3 regions of the Massilia sp. LjRoot122 genome follow, and region 2 is predicted to be linked to each of the others. Evidence: predicted binding sites of a transcription regulator. Region 2 holds the regulator's gene; each other region holds the start of a gene.

The links. The regulator LexA, encoded in region 2, represses DNA repair genes until DNA is damaged. The targets are predictions, from matches to a motif close to ACTGTATNNNNATACAGT.
Region 1: recA (recombinase RecA) is a predicted target of LexA. The motif match lies at 4,387-4,404, and genes of this name have one in related genera.
Region 3: imuA (translesion DNA synthesis-associated protein ImuA) is a predicted target of LexA. The motif match lies at 4,786-4,803, and genes of this name have one in related genera.

What each region holds. Positions count from the first base shown of each region.
Region 1 covers NZ_CAXUPB020000001.1:496,160-502,135, reverse strand. The annotation lists gene sucD (succinate--CoA ligase subunit alpha) at 1-392, opposite strand, end outside; gene sucC (ADP-forming succinate--CoA ligase subunit beta) at 411-1,580, opposite strand; gene ACSQ25_RS02220 (DUF2889 domain-containing protein) at 1,651-2,214, opposite strand; gene recX (recombination regulator RecX) at 2,718-3,176, opposite strand; gene recA (recombinase RecA) at 3,198-4,280, opposite strand; gene ACSQ25_RS02205 (response regulator) at 4,518-5,219, shown strand; gene ACSQ25_RS02200 (sensor histidine kinase) at 5,216-5,976, shown strand, end outside.
Region 2 covers NZ_CAXUPB020000001.1:1,540,698-1,546,673, reverse strand. The annotation lists gene rplI (50S ribosomal protein L9) at 80-532, opposite strand; gene rpsR (30S ribosomal protein S18) at 572-862, opposite strand; gene priB (primosomal replication protein N) at 899-1,189, opposite strand; gene rpsF (30S ribosomal protein S6) at 1,218-1,610, opposite strand; gene lexA (transcriptional repressor LexA) at 1,825-2,457, shown strand; gene ACSQ25_RS06720 (tetratricopeptide repeat protein) at 2,509-3,243, opposite strand; gene ACSQ25_RS06715 (cystathionine gamma-synthase family protein) at 3,343-4,581, opposite strand; gene purF (amidophosphoribosyltransferase) at 4,590-5,976, opposite strand, start outside.
Region 3 covers NZ_CAXUPB020000003.1:5,831-11,806, reverse strand. The annotation lists gene ACSQ25_RS24225 (Eco57I restriction-modification methylase domain-containing protein) at 1-68, opposite strand, end outside; gene ACSQ25_RS24220 (hypothetical protein) at 244-1,011, opposite strand; gene ACSQ25_RS24215 (hypothetical protein) at 1,603-1,956, opposite strand; gene ACSQ25_RS24210 (hypothetical protein) at 1,977-2,252, opposite strand; gene ACSQ25_RS24205 (Y-family DNA polymerase) at 2,656-4,137, opposite strand; gene imuA (translesion DNA synthesis-associated protein ImuA) at 4,067-4,768, opposite strand; gene ACSQ25_RS24195 (hypothetical protein) at 5,026-5,478, opposite strand; gene ACSQ25_RS24190 (hypothetical protein) at 5,511-5,976, opposite strand, start outside.

The DNA of each region.
Region 1 (5,976 bases), 1.0 Mb from region 2:
CCTGGGCAGTTCGGGCCCAGCAGCAGGGTCTTCGAACCGGCCTTGGCCATACGGTCCTTGACTTCCATCATGTCACGGACAGGGATGCCTTCGGTGATGCAGATTGCCAGGTCGAGCTCGGCTTCGACGGCTTCCCAGATCGCGGCGGCAGCACCTGCCGGCGGAACGTAGATCACCGACACGGTGGCGCCGGTTTCCGACTTCGCTTCCTTGACCGATGCGTAGATCGGGATGCCTTCGAAATCTTCGCCGGCTTTCTTCGGGTTCACGCCTGCCACGAAGGCTTCACGGCCGTTCGCGTAGTCGCGGCACATGCGGGTGTGGAACTGGCCGGTCTTGCCGGTGATACCTTGGGTGATGACTTTGGTGTCTTTGTTAATCAGAATCGACATTTTTATTTCCTTCGCGAATTAGGCTTGGCCAGCGGCAGCGGCAACGACCTGCTTCGCTGCGTCTTCCATGGTGTCTGCGGCGATGATCGGCAGGCCGGAGTCAGCCAGCATCTTCTTGCCCAGGTCTTCGTTGGTGCCCTTCATGCGGACGACCAGCGGCACTTGCAGCGAGACAGCTTTCGATGCGGTGATGACGCCTTCGGCGATCACGTCGCAGCGCATGATGCCGCCGAAGATGTTGACCAGGATGGCCTTCAGGCCCGGGTTCTTCAGCATGATCTTGAATGCTTCGGTGACCTTCTCTGCGGTCGCGCCGCCGCCGACGTCCAGGAAGTTGGCCGGCTCGCCGCCGAACAGCTTGATGGTGTCCATGGTGGCCATGGCCAGGCCGGCGCCGTTCACCAGGCAGCCGATGTTGCCGTCGAGCGAGATGTAAGCCAGGTCGAACTTCGATGCTTCGACTTCAGCTGGATCTTCTTCGTCCAGGTCGCGGTAGGCGACGATTTCCGGATGACGGAACAGGGCGTTCGAATCGAAGTTGAACTTGGCGTCCAGAGCGATGACCTTGCCCGAACCGGTCAGGATCAGCGGGTTGATTTCGGCCAGCGATGCGTCGGTTTCCCAGTACGCCTTGTACAGGCCCTGCAGGTTGGTGCGGGCGTCGACGATCGACGCTTCCGGCACGCCGATCTTGCGGGCGACGTCGTCTGCCTGCTCATCGGTCAGGCCGACCGACGGTTCGATCACGACGTTGTGGATCTTTTCCGGGTTGCTGTGCGCGACTTCTTCGATGTCCATGCCGCCTTCCGACGAGGCCATCATCACGACTTTCTGGGTGACGCGGTCGGTGACCAGCGACACGTACAGTTCCTTCTTGATGTCAGCGCCTTCTTCGATCAGCAGGCGGCGGACTTTCTGGCCTTCCGGGCTGGTCTGGTGCGTGATCAGCTGCATGCCCATGATCTGGTCCGAGTATTCCTTGACCTGTTCCAGCGACTTGGCAACCTTGACGCCGCCGCCTTTACCACGGCCACCGGCATGGATCTGCGCCTTGACGACCCAGACCGGGCCGCCCAGCTCTTCAGCGGCCTTGACCGCCTCTTCCACGTTCATGCACGGAATGCCGCGCGGAACGGTCACTCCGAACTTTCGGAGGATCTCTTTGCCTTGATACTCATGGATTTTCATGCTGGCTTCCCTTCTTCTATTACTGAATTAGAAATACGGTTGAATTACAAAAAATGACAAACAGCGAATGCTAACCCGACACTGCTTTGATCGACCAGCGGGGATAGTAGGTGGCCACGGCCGGTCCGTCGCTGCGCAGCGCATGGCAACGGTCGAGCTCGAAAGGCCGTTCGGCCGAGTTGTCGTCGGCGCCGCCGCGGGTGTCGAACACGTCGTCGGCGTAGGCCTGCAGCGCTGCCGTGGGCAGCACCTGGGCCAATTCGGTCAGGTGGGTGCAACCGAGCACGCCCGTGAGGCGGTCTTTCAGGTGCAGCCGGAAGTGGTTCATCAGCGACAGACCGACCAGCTTTTTGTAAGCAGGGCCTATCGTCTCGCAGAAACCGGGATACGGAACGGAATCGGAGGCAGCTTCGGCGTCCACGATGGTCAGCTTGCGGTCGATGGTGACGCGCAGCTTGAGGTCGTGTACGGGCGTCCCGCCCGGACGGGTGCCGGAAGGGAGGGGGATGTCAAGGGTTTTGACGTCGCGGATACTGGCGTCCAGATCCCACAGGCCATCGTCGCGCGCATAGGCTTCGACGGTAATGGCGCGCGTATGCCGGAGCGAGCGCGATACGGGAGGAGACAGGGGCATAAAAACCAATGCCGCTTGCGCGGCGGTTAGTGGTGCAGCCAGTGTGCTTCATGCACGTTGCCGTAGCTTCTACGACAACAACCGCTCATGCGGCGCTGCTTAAACCGTGAAAGTTTAGCACAGGGCGTTGTCGGTTGCACTGCAACAGAGGCCTTTTTGCCGCGTTGCAGCGATATTGGCGGGCTTTCTTGCTGAGTGGTCAATATTGCAGGTGGCTGGACGGGTTGCAGTAGCGGCAGGACCAATCAGCTGGTAATCAGCGGGTAAACGCACAGCGCCAGCGTGCAGCGCCATCGTCCGTTGAGGAATATGCCGGAGCATATCGGAGATGACGCTCCACGCTGGCGCCGGAGCAGCGCTTTCAGCTTCTCTATATAAGAAGCTGGAAAGCTGTCATGTGATCGAAAGGTGATACAGCAGGCCAGCGGCCAGGCCTGGCATATCGTCAGAGCAGCCTGGGGCCAGGCCGGCTCATCATCGTAGCAAGTGTGAACCCACCCCTGCTACAGCTCGTCGTCGTCGGGAGCGCCCTGCATCGCGGCCCGTGCAGCGCGTTGGGAGAAACCACGCTGCAGCAGGAAACGCATCTGCTTGGCTCGCTCGGCCGCATCGACGGCGACGGTGCCGAACTTGCGCTGCCACACTTCGGAGGCACGCGCCGTCTCGCTGTCGGCAAGCGAGGCTTTGATGTCATCCAAGGCTTCGCCTTTGACGCCGTGGCTTTGCAGCTCGGCCATCACCCGGCTGTTGCCGAAACGTGCCGCCCGCCGGTTGATGAGCGATTCGGCAAAACGTTCCTGCGACAGCCAGTTGTTTTTTTCAAGGAAATCCAGGAGGGCTTCCACATCCTCGCCCTCCTCGGCATAACGGGCCAGCTTGCGCCCCAGCTCGAGCCGGCTGTGCTCGCGCTGCGAGAGATAACGCAGCGCCCGCCCTTTGAGGCTCAGCTGGGGTGCAGGCATAGGCACTCTACAAGACAGCGATTACTCGCCGACTGCCTTCAGCTTGTCCTTGCCGCTGTCTTCGACAGCAGCGAGGACCGGCGGCAGTTCACGCACGCCCAGCGCAGCACGGACCTTGTTCTCGATTTCGCGTGCCAGTGCCGGACGCTCTTTCAGGAACAGGCGGGCGTTGTCCTTGCCCTGGCCAATGCGTTCGCCGTTATAGCTGTACCACGAGCCCGACTTCTCGACGATCTTGTTGTCGGCGCCCAGATCCAGGATTTCGCCTTCGCGCGAGGTGCCTTCTCCGTACAGGATGTCGAAGTGGGCTTCGCGGAACGGCGGCGCGATCTTGTTCTTGACGACCTTGACCTTGGTTTCGTTACCGATCACTTCGTCGCCCGACTTGATCGAGCCGGTACGGCGGATGTCCATACGCACGGAGGCGTAGAACTTCAGCGCGTTACCGCCGGTCGTGGTTTCCGGGCTGCCGAACATCACGCCGATCTTCATACGGATCTGGTTGATGAAGATGACCAGGGTGTTGGTGCGGTTGATCGAGGCGGTCAGCTTGCGCAGCGCCTGCGACATCAGTCGCGCCTGCAGGCCCGGGAGCGAGTCGCCCATGTCGCCTTCGATCTCGGCGCGCGGGGTCAGTGCCGCCACCGAGTCGATGACCACGAGGTCGACCGAGCCCGAACGCACCAGGGCGTCGGTAATTTCAAGCGCCTGTTCGCCGGTGTCCGGCTGCGAGATCAGCAGCTCGTCCAGCTTGATGCCCAGCTTCTGCGCATAGCCCACGTCGAGCGCGTGCTCGGCGTCGATGAAGGCGCAGGTGCCACCCAGTTTCTGCATCTGGGCGATGGTCTGCAAGGTCAGGGTGGTTTTACCCGACGATTCAGGACCGTAGATCTCGACGATACGGCCGCGCGGCAGGCCACCGACGCCCAGCGCGATGTCCAGGCCCAGCGAGCCGGTGGAAACAGTCTGGACTTCCTCGACCGGCATGTTGGAATCCATGCGCATGACCGAGCCCTTGCCAAACTGCTTTTCAATCTGCGCCAGGGCGGCTGCCAGCGCTTTGCCTTTTTCGGCAACATTCAATGCGATTTTTTTGTCGTCCATGGTGTACTTTCAGCTGTGGAGTAGGCAAGGTAGGGGCGCTACCGCTAAAATCAAGAGAACCACTGTATATAAATCCAGTTGTTCAAGCAAGCGAAATCAAGCCACTACTGTATATAAATCCAGTGGTTTAGGCAAGCGAAAAAAGTCTCGGTGTTGTTATCCGCGAGGCTCGCATTGTTGCGATAAATCAAACACAATAGGGCCTGTTGAAGGCTTAACGTTTTACAGGTGGTCCCCATGCGAATTCTGCTCGCCGAAGATGATAGCGTACTTGCCGATGGATTAACGCGTTCCCTGCGCCAGTCCGGCTATGCGATCGATTGCGTCAAGAACGGCCAGGATGCCGACACGGCCCTGTCCACCCAGGAGTTCGACCTCCTCATCCTCGACCTCGGCCTGCCCAAGCTGTCCGGCCTGGAAGTGCTGCGCCGCCTGCGCGCGCGCTCTTCGCTGCTGCCGGTGCTGATCCTCACCGCCGCCGATTCGGTCGAGCAGCGCGTCGAGGGCCTCGACCTCGGGGCCGACGACTACATGGCCAAGCCCTTCGCCCTGTCGGAGCTGGAGGCGCGGGTGCGCGCCCTCACCCGCCGCGGCGCCGGCGGCGGCCCCGCCGTGGTGCGCCACGGCCCGCTGGTGTACGACCAGGTCGGCCGCAGCGCCTACATCAACGACCAGATGCTCGACCTGTCGGCGCGCGAACTCGGCCTGCTCGAAGTGCTGCTGGCGCGCACCGGGCGCCTGGTCTCCAAGGAGCAGCTGGTCGACCACCTGTGCGAATGGGGCGAGGAAGTCTCGAACAATGCCATCGAGGTCTACGTGCACCGCCTGCGCAAGAAGATCGAGGTCGGCGGCGTGCGCATCGCCACCGTGCGCGGCCTCGGCTACTGCCTCGAGAAATTCTCCGACGCCCCGCGCGCGCCGGCTCCAGAGAGCAAGTGAACGAGCGCGACGCCGGGCTGGCGGATCCTCCCGCGCCGGAGACGGGACGGGACGGGCTGCAGCCCTACGTTCCGCCCAACCCCGAGCCCGACGAGAACATCCGGCACTCGCTGTTCGGCGAGATCCTCGACTGGATGCTGGCCCCGCTGCTGCTGCTGTGGCCGATGAGCATCGCGATCACCTACCTGGTGGCGAAATCGATCGCCAACCAGCCCTTCGACGATGCGCTCGAAGACCGCGTCACCGTGCTGTCGCAGCAGATCCGCACGGTGGCCGGGCGGCCCGTGGCGCAGCTGCCGGGCAGCGCGCTCGACGTGCTGCGCGCCGACGACGTGGACAGCGTCTACTTCCAGATCAGCGGCCCGGACGGCGCCCACATCGACGGCGACCGCGACCTGCCGCATCCCAGGCCCGGCAAGGGCGGCAACGACGGCGAACGCCCCCAGGGCGGCACCGTGGTGTTCCGGAACGACAGCATCCACGGCACCCCGGTACGCGTCGCCTACTCCTGGGTCAGCCTCGATCCGCTGCGCGCACCCGGCCAGGCCACAGCCAACCCAGGTGACCTGGCCCTGGTGCAGGTCGCGGAAACCCTCGACAAGCGCGCCAACCTGGCCAACGAAATCATCAAGGGCGTGATCCTGCCCCAGTTCATCATCCTGCCGGTGATCCTGGCGCTGGTCTGGTTCGCGCTGTCGCGCGGCCTGTCCCCGCTGGCCGAGCTGCAGGAGCGCATCCGCGCGCGCCCGCAGGACGA
Region 2 (5,976 bases):
TAATTGGCGAGAATTTCCGGCAATAAAAAAGCCGGGCGAACCCGGCTTTTTCATTTATACAACAAGTGCTTAGCTCAAATTAAGCAGCTTCGCCGACCACCGAGATGGTGATTTCGGAGACGACGTCGGTGTGCAGCGCGACGGCGACCGGGAATTCACCGGTGGTCTTCAGCGGGCCGGTCGGCAGGCGAACCTGCGACTTCTCGACCGGGAAGCCTTGCTTGCTCAGGGCTTCGGCGATGTCGAAGTTGGTGACCGAACCGAACAGACGGCCGTCCACGCCCGCCTTCTGGGCGATGGTGACGGTCATGCCGTTCAGCTTGTCGCCTTGTGCCTGGGCAGCGGCCAGCTTTTCGCCAGCTGCTTTTTCCAGTTCGGCGCGCTTGACTTCGAACTCGGCCACGGCGGCCTGGGTGGCGCGGCGTGCCATCTTTTGCGGGATCAGGAAGTTACGTGCGTAACCGTCCTTGACCTTGACGACGTCGCCCAGGTTGCCGACGTTAACAACTTTTTCCAAAAGGATAACTTGCATGTTCTTTTCTCCAGGATGTTCTGAACTGTACGACGCGAATTAGGCGTTGTGCAGGTCGGTGTACGGCAGCAGCGCGAGGTAACGTGCGCGCTTGATGGCGGTGTCGACCTGGCGCTGGTAGTGCGCCTTGGTGCCGGTCAGACGTGCCGGCATGATCTTGCCGTTTTCCTGGACGAAGTCCTTCAGGGTGTCGACGTCTTTGTAATCGACCTGTTCCACGTTTGCTGCGGTGAAGCGGCAGAACTTCTTGCGCTTGAACAGCGGGTTCTGCTGTTTGCGCTTGAGTTTTTCTTTAGCTTTGTTTTTGTCGAACTTTTTACCGAATGCCATTTCGAGGCTCCTGTATCTAATCTAAATTGCGCTGCGTTATGCAGCACTGAAATCAATGATGTGAAACACCAAGGCTTTGCTGTTGCGGTTTTTCCTGGCCAGGAATCCTTCGAAGCGGTAGGCGGCACCGAGTTCGGCGCTTTGCAGCCTGCCTGAAATCTCGCCCGCGCCGAGCGCAGGGATTTCAAACGCGACCTGCCTTGCCACTCCGGCCTCTACCTGTTGCGAATCGTGCATCAGGATCGCGCCCACGATAGGGACGCCGGCCGGGGTATAACGCAGTACGTCACGCTCCGCGATGGTCGCGATGAGCTGGAACTGGTTCACTGCGCTCTACGAATTCCCGAGAAAAAACTTAGGCAGCTGCGGCCGGGGCAGCGGCAGGAGCTGCTGCTTCTGCGCGGTGGCTCTTGGCTGCGTCTTCGCGCTGGACCGACTTCATCATCGGCGACGGTGCGGTTTCGGCCTTCTTCATCTTGACGGTCAGGTGACGCAGGACGGCATCGTTGAACTTGAATGCGGTTTCCAGCTCGACCAGGGTCTCGTTGTCGCACTCGATGTTCAGGCAGATGTAGTGGGCTTTCGGCAGCTTCTGGATCTGGTAAGCCATCTGGCGACGGCCCCAGTCTTCCACGCGATGGATGTTACCGCCGCGGCTGGTCACCGTGGTCTTGTAACGCTCGATCATCGCCGGGACTTGCTCGCTCTGGTCCGGGTGGACGATAAAAACGATTTCATAATGACGCATGCAACACTCCTTGAGGACGTTAAACAAATGCCCACCTCGGCGTCAAGACGAGTGTGGGAAGGGAAAGCCGGACATTATAGCCTGAAAAGTCGGCGGATGGGAACTGGACCGCATTGCACAATTTTTTTACACATTTCCCGTGTTTTCCCTTGCGCATCCGAGAATACTGTACAAAAATACAGTCTGCTCTTACAACCATTGCCGTAAAACACCCATGCTCAAGCTCACTGCAAGGCAAGAACAGATCCTGAACCTGATCAAGGAAGCGATCGAAAACACCGGCTTCCCGCCGACCCGCGCCGAAATCGCGGCCGAGCTGGGATTCAAGTCGGCCAATGCGGCCGAGGAACACCTGCAGGCGCTGGCGCGCAAGGGCGCGATCGAGATTTCGCCGGGCACCTCGCGCGGCATCCGCCTGATCGGCGCCTCGGTCGAGCAGGTGCCGATGGTCCCTGCGGCCCTGATGATGTCGCTGCCGCTGGTCGGCCGCGTGGCCGCCGGTTCGCCGATCCTGGCCCAGGAACACGTCGAAGCCACCTACTCCGTCGACGCCGCCATGTTCTCGGCGCGCCCCGACTTCCTGCTGAAGGTCAAAGGCTGGTCGATGCGCGACGCCGGCATCTGCGATGGCGACTTCCTGGCAGTCAAGAAGATCGACAGCGCCAAGAACGGCCAGATCGTCGTGGCCCGCCTGGGCGAGGAAGTGACCGTCAAGCGCTACCGCAAGACCGGCAACCTGGTCGAACTGCTGCCGGAAAACCCGGACTTCAAGGTCATCCAGGTAACTCCGGAAGACGAGTTCGCGCTGGAAGGCCTGGCCGTCGGCCTGATGCGCAGCTGGCACTGAGGCTTCCCATGAACGCTCTGGCGGCAAGCCGCCAAAGCGCTCAAGCGCGTCTTACTGGATCTTCTTGTCCGCCCAGTGCGAATCCTTCTTGGCGGACTTCACCATCTTGTTGTGCTCTTCCACATAGGCCTCGGTCGCCGAGCGCCATGCTGCAAAGTCCGCCAGCACCAGCTTCGAACTGACCTTCGCCTCCTCGCTCAGGTTTTCCTGCAGCTGCTTCAGGTAGGCCGTCGACTTCTCGGTCTCTTCCTTGTTCATCAGCTTGGCGATGTCCGCCGGAATGCGCTGGGTCAGCGGCATCGCGGCATTCAGCTTGGTGACGTACTTGTTGTAGCAATCCTGCCACGCCTGCACGGCCGCACCGATGCGGTCGATGTCCGCGTTGACCTTCGACATCGCCGGAATCCGCGGCGTCACGCAGCGGTATTCGCCCGACTTCAGGTCTTCGCCGTCATAGCCCTTGATCCAGTAGTCGATTTCCTTGCGGCGCTTGAGGCGCTGGTCCATCAGTTCCAGCGAGGCGATCGCGACCTTGTTGCCCTTGGCGGCGGCCTTCTTGAACAGCGCCTCGGCCTTCGGCTCGTCCACCTGCCCCGCTTCGCCGTACCAGTACATCTGGCCGAGCGCCTGCTGCGCCTCGGGATTGCCGGCATTCGCCAGCTTGGTATAGATCTTCAGCGCACCGGCGTAATCCTTCTTCGCGAACAGGGCATTGGCGTCTTCCAGCTCGCCGGCGAAGGCGGCGCCGCACAGCAGCAGGGATGCAAGGAACAGCTTGGTCTTCATGGGCAGATGTGGAATGAGGAAAGAAGCTTCATGATAGCGGCAACAGGCGGGCCTGCTCAACCGCTGAAACAAAACGGCAGCCTGTGGCTGCCGTTTTAATTATGCCTCGAGCGCCTGGCGGAAGTCCGCCAGCAGGTCGTCGGTGTCTTCGATGCCCACCGACACCCGGATCAGGGACTCGGCGATGCCCATGCTGGCGCGCCGCTCCGCTCCCATCTCGAAGAAGATCGTGTGCGCCACCGGAATCACCAGGGTGCGGGTGTCGCCCAGGTTGCTGGCCGGGATGCCGAGCTTGAGGCGGTTCAGGTAGTCGAAGCAGTCGATGTCCTCGCGCAGCTCGAAGCTCAACAGAGAACCACCCGCGCGGAACAGCTCTTTCGTGATGCCGTGCTGCGGGTGCGAGGCCAGGCCCGGATAATGGACTGCGGCTACACGCTCATCTGCTTCCAGCATCTGCGCCAGCGCCAGCGCGTTGGCGCTGGTGCGTTCCATGCGCAAGGCCAGCGTCTCGGCGCCGACCGCGATGTGGTGGGCCGCTTCCGGGCCGAGGGCCGCACCGAAGTCGCGCAGGGCCTTGGCGCGCAGCTGGGCCAGGCCCTGGTTGGCGGCCGGCTGCTTGCGGAAGTTCGCCGCGATATGCGGATAGGCGCTCCAGTCGAACAGGCCGGTATCGGTCAGGGCGCCGCCCAGCGCATTGCCGTGGCCGCCGATCGACTTGGTCAGCGAATTCACCACCAGGCCCGCGCCCACCGCCTTCGGGCGGAACAGGTAGGGCGTGGTCATGGTGTTGTCGACCACGTAGAGGATGCCGCGCTCACGGCACAGCTGGCCGATGCGCGCCAGGTCGGCGACCTGGGTGCGCGGATTGGCGATGGTCTCGACGAAGACCATGCGCGTGTCCGGCTTCAGAGCCGCTTCGACATTGGCGACATCGGTCGCGTCGACGAAATCGACGCCGACGCCCTGCCCCGCCACCGTCTGCCACAGGCTGTTGGTATTCCCAAACAGGAAGGAGGACGAGACGATGTGGTCGCCCGCGCGCAGCAAGGCCTGGAACAGCGCGCCGATGGCGCCCATGCCGGTGGCGAAGCACAGGGTGCCGACACCGTCTTCCATCTTGGTGATCTTGTCCTCGAGCGCGCTCACCGTCGGGTTGCCCTGGCGGCCGTAGCGGAATCCCGGCTCCTTGCCCTGGAAGACCGAGGCCAGCTGGCGCGCGTCGTTGTAGCCGAAGGCCACCGAGGTGTGCACCGGCTTGTGCAGCGAGCCCTGCTCGACCGTCTTGCGACGGTCGTTGTGCAGGATGGTGGTCGTGAAACCGTACTTCTGATCGCTCATTGCAGACCTTACTCCGCCGTCGCCGGGGTGTTGAGGTTCAGCTGGGTGCGCACCGGATCCTCGATCTGGTTCTGCTTCGGGTTATGGCGCGCCGTTTCCTGGCGGTCCAGGTATTCCGGGGTCACGTCGCCGGTGACGTACACGCCGTCGAAGCAGGAAGCCTCGAAGTTCTTCAGCGCCGGGTTGACGTCCGAAATGGCGCGCTTGAGCGCGTCCACGTCCTGGTAGACCAGGCGGTCGGCGGTGATCTCGGCGCAGACTTCCTCGACGGTGCGGCCGTGGGCGATCAGCTCGTCGCGGGTCGGCATGTCGATGCCGTACACGTTCGGGTACAGCACCGGCGGCGCGGCCGAGGCGAAGAACACCTTGCGGGCGCCGGCGTCACGCGCCATCTGCACGATCTCGCGGCTGGTGGTGCCGCGCACGATCGAGTCGTCGACCAGCAGCACGTTCTTGTCCTTGAACTCGGAGGCGATGGCGTTGAGCTTCTGGCGCACCGACTTCTTGCGCATGCCTTGCCCCGGCATGATGAAGGTGCGGCCAATGTAGCGGTTCTTGATGAAACCTTCGCGGTACTCGACGCCGAGTTTCAGGGCCAGCTGGATCGCGGCCGGGCGCGAGGAATCGGGGATCGGCATGACCACGTCGATCTCGCCTTCCGGGATCTCCTGGCGGATCTTGTCGGCCAGGTATTCGCCCATGCGCAGGCGGGTCGCGTACACCGAGGCGCCGTCGATCACCGAGTCCGGGCGCGCCAGGTAGACGAATTCGAAGGCGCATGGATTCAGCGACGGGTTCTCGGCGCACTGGCGCTCGTACAGCTTGCCGTCGTTGTCGATGAAGACCGCCTCGCCCGGCGCGATGTCGCGCACGAAGCGGAAGCCCAGGCCTTCCAGCGCCACCGATTCGCTCGCCACCAGGTATTCGGTGCCCTGCTCGGTTTCGTTGATGCCGAGGCACAGCGGACGGATGCCGAAGGGATCGCGGAAGGCCAGCATGCCGTGGCCGGCGATCTGGGACACCACCGCATAGGCGCCGCGCACGCGGCGATGCACGGCGGAAACCGCCTTGAAGACCGCGTCGGTGTCCAGCTTATAGCCGTCGGCCGCTTCCTGGATTTCGTGGGCCAGCACGTTCAGCAGCACTTCCGAATCGGAATCGGTGTTGATGTGGCGGCGGTCGTTGCGGAACAGCTCTTCCTTGAGCTCGGCCTGGTTGGTCAGGTTGCCGTTGTGGGCCAGGGTGATGCCGAAGGGGGCGTTGACGTAGAACGGTTGTGCCTCTTCCTCGCTCGACGAACCCGCGGTCGGGTAGCGGCAGTGGCCGATACCGGTGTTGCCCTGCAGCGAGCGCATGTTGCGCGTGCGGAACACGTCGCGTACCAGGCCGTTGGCC
Region 3 (5,976 bases), on a different contig from region 2:
ATGGCTTCGATACGTGCCGCGTCGTGGTCGTTCTCGGCGAACAAAAGAAGGTTGTTGTTGTCGTCCATGGGAGTTGTCAGGTGGCGCCGGCGCGAGGATCGCAGCGGCAGAGGTTCGAGACAATGCCGGTGTCGGCATAAGGAACGTTTGAGCTGATGCTCACGCCTGGTGCACAGGCGTGAGGAAGCAGATTGCAGATCAGAGACGCACTGCCAGCCCAAGTGGGCCGGCAGTGGATCAACATCACGATTGATTGTCAGGGTTCTTCATCACGACGACGTCGGGGATGGTGACAACGACAGTAGTCAGCGCATAGTGCTCGAGGAAGGCCTGCCCGGTTTGGTTCAGTCGATTCCGCAACGGATCGCCTGCAGCGATTCCGAGCGAATCAGCTACCGCATCGACTGCCTTCGCATACTGCTTTGCGAATGAGACGTTTTCAAGGCGGAGGCTGAAGCCCTTGCCGCGCCAAAGCCGAACGTGAATCAGGGCCGGGTCAGCACCGCGTGCTGGCCGGAACGTGACGCCACGGACAAGACCATTAGGAAGTAGCGCTTTGGGCGCAGCGAGCTTCGACTTGCCGTTGGACGGCTTCGACTTTTCCGCATTGCCGTCATCGATCGGGAACGCAGCATCCTCAATCGCCTTCAGCTCGCCCTGCTTTTGAAACTGGAACGGGAGCGTGCGTAGCCCATAGTGTTCCAGGAACGCTGGGCCGGTCTTCTCCATCTCGTTGCGGATTGGATCGTCTTGAGCGATTGCGTGGAAGTCGGCGATCATGTCGATCGCCCTGCGGTACTGTCGGGAGAAGCTGGCGTTCTTCAGCGTGAGCGCAGTGCCATGCGCGGATCCCACAGAGACGCGCAAAGTGTTTGGACGCTGCCCAGCTGCCTTGGCGAATGCAAGGTGGCGTACAAGCTTCTTATCGCCTCGCATGACGAACACCTTCGACTCGATCTCAAAGTCTGCGCGATTTGTGTGGTCGGTTGTTTCGGCCGGTTCGCCCGTCATGTCGCATTCCCTCCAAAAACGGCGGAAGGAATGAAGATGCTACCGAACGCCGGCGGGGCGTCGGGGAACAGGCTGTTTGCCGCACTTAATGGGATTGCTGGGGAGGGAAGGACGAGATTTGGCAGTGTTGGACCTGCGCCCACCTGGTCGACCTCTTCTTGCGAAAGCTCGCGCATGATTGTTGTGCTCCTTGCGATTTTTGCCGTAGGACGGCGTTGAAAAATCGTCGAGCAGGTGCTCGCAGCTGCCGTAAGCAGGTGCGAAAACTAACTTTTGCGGGCGCATGAAAATTCAGCCGGATGGTCGGCTGAGAACAGATAGTCGAGAGGGTAAGGCAGGCGCCAAAGAATCCATGTGGGCGGATTCAGGCATTCAAGAGCGTCGTATGGATGATGCTGGACGCGGTCGGGACATTGCCGCAGTGCGGTGGCGAAATTGTACCTGAGCTTTGCTCAAAAAGCACTACGGCATATCTGGCCGGGGATCGGCGTCAGTGATAAAGCCTACTCGCCTCAGTAGCGCCTGACATCTGCGTCGAGTAGCTCACTCTCCTGGTATCGAAGCGGTGTGAATCGACGCTTGATCATGGCCCTACCCTCCGATAATGAACATCTTAGAGCTCAGGTCGAAGGCCGCGGCCACCAGTGCGGGATGCTTGCTAGCCTCGGCATGCGGCGCCGCCGCGTCCCAATCGTTGAACAGGACGGCTTGCTCGACACGCGGGCCGTATCCACGTTTGATCAGTGCGGGTGTTTCTTCCAGCTGGACGAGGAACTCATCACGCTCGCGCAGCCAAACTACAAAGCCGACGAAGTTCGCTTCGGGAGGTACAGCATGTTCCTTGCGCAGATCGTCAATGTCGATCGGGGTTCTGCCCTCGCGGCGCTTTAACTTCGCCTGCTCTTCTCGTTCTGTCTTCGTGCCGCGGTCTTTTGCCTGTCCCATTCAAATCTCCTGGTGATGATCTAATGCGTTCCGATCTCGCCTTCCAGCGCCAAGCGGCAGCCTGCACGCTTTAGTACCGGCCCCCAATCCGCGACGGCGTAGACAGCACCGGTCTTCTCGATTGCGACGCCGGTTTGCTCCTGGGCGCGGGAGATCAAGCTGGTGACCGATTTCTTGTCCAAGCCGGTGAGCTCACTTATTCGTACAAGCGTGGCAGGCTTGAGTAGGTCGATGGCCCCCAACACCATCAGCATGCGGCGCACGTCGCGTATCGGATATTGTGGGGCTTGGGTCATGGAACCAGCTCGGTTTCGGTAACCCGAGCATTATACGAGCCTTGTGGCACTCAGCTTCCCTGCCCGGCGCTCATTGCCGGTCTGTGCTCACGCAACCTGCAAACCGAACGTTCCAGCATTGTGCTGTTCGCTTTCGCGTTATTTCGTCGACTTCGAGGCCACTCACGCGGGCCTCGCCATTTTTGCACCACAGTAGCTTGGCTTCATACAGGGGAGGCAGAACATCATTCCCATCCGGCGCCTGCAGCCTGGCAGTGGCGACAGTGCGACGAAACTCACTACTCGGGCATTCATCGAACGAGAAAGATCCTTCATAGACGGTTTGCGGGAATGCGAGTCGATGCCTTGCGAGAGGTCTGCCGCCCGCTTCAAACAGAAGTGAAACCGAATCAGCCATACGTATCTACCCGAACAGGCCGTGCAAGAACCAGCGCGGTTCATTCTCGCCGGCGGCACTCATGATCCGCTCGCGATACACATAAAACAGTTCGTGCCCCTGCCCTTCGGCGATGAAGTAGTCACGCGCAGCGGTAGCATCCCACCATGCCGCCTCTACCCGTTCGGGCCCCTGCACCATCCGCAGTGGACTGCCGTAGAAAGGCCGGTTATGGCGCACTAGCAGTGGAATCGGCGTCGCAAGTAGCCACGTAGGTCGGAGCAGGCTTTTGATATCCGGCGGCAGCTGCTTGGCTATGTCGACGTCGCGGATCTTCTCTTGGACTGACACCCATGCATTCGCGACCTCAGGGCGATGGTCGGCCACGGGTTTTGACCGACGCACCTTATCCGCGCCTATGCGCGAGACCAGAAGTTCCAGCATGCGCACTTGGTCCTCTTCGCTACCCCCGGGTTCGGGAAAAAGCGATTCGCTCGGTGGTTCCATGGCCTGCAGTTGATCGACCTGGAGCGCCAATCCAATGACCGGAGCTTCGAGGTCGAGTTTACCGAGTCGCTCTTTCATCAACCGAATGATGTGATCGCCGTCCCATACTGGCTCGGCGAGAGTGATTTCAACCGCCGTTGGCGGTCGGGCTGTCCTCCCTCTTTCGTGGTCCAGTTTTAGCGTTACCCGCTCGGCTGCCATATGCTTTGCTACCAGCCAGCCCGTCAGCTGCAGCACCAGGCGCTGCGCCCCCGCGAGCAGCAGCTCGGCATTCTCGATCCGCCCGAACAGTTCCAGCTTGGCCTCGAACGTCTCGGCCGGCACCACCCATTCAAAGAACTCAGGGGCGGTACCGAACGCATGGTCGAGGATGTCGAGTAGAGGACGCCCACACCGGCGCTGCAGCCCTGGACGCGGAAGGCGGCGCAGGTCTGCGATCGTCTCGCAGCCGATCCCCTCGAACCATGCCGAGAAAGGGCGGACCGGAGGCACGACCAAAGCCGGCAGGACGTTGAGACGGCGCGTCATTGTCGCCGTTTTGACGGTTCGGCCACCACCGCATCTGGCCAGGATCCAGGCGCCACGTGCTGTGGGGGCGCAGCTGAGGTGGACCGAGAAGCCGAGCCTGCGCATATCGGCCTGCACGCGCCTGCAAAGCGCGCGTATGCCACGGAAAAGCCGGAGTGAGGCCCCGATATCGACCACCAGGGAAGATTCCTCTGCTAGGGCGACAAGTGGGCTGTATTGAAGCAGCGCCAGGGCGACCGCCTGCAGCGCTTCATCCTCGCTCGCGGACGATCGTTCATAGATCTTGGCATCCGGGGCGAGCATGAGGACGCCACCGCGACGCATTCCGGGTTTGACGCCGGCGGCACGCGCGGCGCGAGACATAACGAGTACGCGCTCCTGCTCGAGGACGACACTGACGCCGTCACTCGACCAGTTCGGCTCGAAGACTTCCAGCGACAACAGGCGAAGGTGCAGGCCGATCCAAAGACGCATGACGATGAACGAAAGAAGGGGATAATGGAAGAAAGAGACTTGCGTCGAGCTGTGCTCCCTTCCGTTTTAGGATCGTGACGTCGAGCCCGCCAACGGCAGGCCGGAGCGCCAATCGTAGTGGCGCCGGTGACGAATCTTGGGCGGCCGCCAGTGGCCTCAGCAAAAAACAAAGACCTTGGTTCTCTTGGCACGCCAAGTTGAGGCGCCTGATGGACTCGCTTCGGGCATGCGCTTGCCAAAGCATCACTGCTGAGCAAGCTCCCGTTTTGAGCGCTTGCTCAGTAGCCCAAAGTGCGTCAGCTGTACGGTCTGGTTGGACCCATATAATCTGCGACGGGTTTAGGCCCATGGCCGCCAGTGCGAGAGCGTTAGGAGTGTGCGGCGGCTGGATGAGCATTATCGGCCGCGTGCCGGCATGAGCGAAGACTTTTTCCATCAGACGCATCTCGCCCAAGCCAGCACTTTGCACATGAAGTTCGGTGAGTGAACTCGTTGGCCAGCCGCCACCTGGCAACTGCGCATTCAGAATGGGGTGGCCAGTGTCAACGCATCTTGTGCTACCGCGGGCCAGCTGCGAGGCTCGCCAGAGCGATGGATGAATTGCTTCCGGCGAGTTGTTGTCGTGAGGCATCTAGCAGAATTCATAATACTGTATGGGCATACAGTAAAACGTCTGTGAGCTTTTGACAAGTCCGATGCGTCAAATCGGATCGCTGAGCGCTGATTGAGCCTTGAGAAAACCAATGTGTTGTAGCTATGAAGCAACAATCAGGATGAGAACGCGGCGACAGTGCTCCGCGAGATGAGCCGACCCGGAGTCGCGAGCAAGGATTGATCAGCAATCTGCTGAGCATGACCTGCATGCGGGCCACAAGTACTGAAGGGTCTTTACTCGATTGGAGCGCGTTCGACCTGGTAGAGGTTGTATCGCTCGATTTCGTCGGACAGCTCAAGCTCCGCCCCATTACCGTACAAGTAGTAGAACTCTGAAATCGCCAGGTCGAGCATGGCTCGTGCTTGAGTGCGCGCGTCAAACTCAACGACATCATCTCCCACGGCGTTCATGTGCTTGGAGCGGTTCTTGGCGTGGTTGACGATGTCTCTGATGTCCTTATCGGTCGAAGGTTCGCCCCCTTCGTTCAGGAACTTGGAAATTCGTACTGCCCCTTTGACGAGAGAAGTGTGCGCTGAGTCGGCGCCGGTCCGTTCCACGAATTTTCCCAGCAGTTCCTGGGCGGCGCCAGCCAAGTGTAGCGCTGAGAAATACGAATCGCCTCGAAAGTATAATTCGATCGCTCTCCCCAGGTACTCCGCAGCGACTGTTAGCTTGCTGATGGTCATGTGTGGTCTCGTATACTCTGGCAGGCAGAGGATTACTGGCCTGTGCCTTCGGCCTTGCGCCGTCGCGCTTCGTCCACACGCATGAGCTCGATTGCGTCAAGCGCGTCGCGCAGCCGCCGGGCTACCCGCGGCGTTACGAACATATCGACTACGTCGGCTTGTGCGTAATGCGTGCGGCTTGGGCCGATTGCCTCGATTCCACTCCCCCCGCCGCCGGTCTCGAACAACATCACGTCGTTCGGGCCGCCATTGTCGTTCAGCGAATAGCCATGAAGCTCGCTCGCTGAGTTGACGTTGTAAATATGTCCATCCTCGCACCAGTCCTTAGTATCGATGCACCAGACCTTTTCTAGCAGGCTTTCAAGGTAGCGGCCTGCGCTCTCGCCCGATTTCACCTCGAAGAATACAATGCGCTCTTCGAGCGCCTCGCCTGCCATTTGTCTCGGCAGGCTAACGATTGCTCGATAAAGCCGACCATTGCCGGCTAAGGTGACGGGC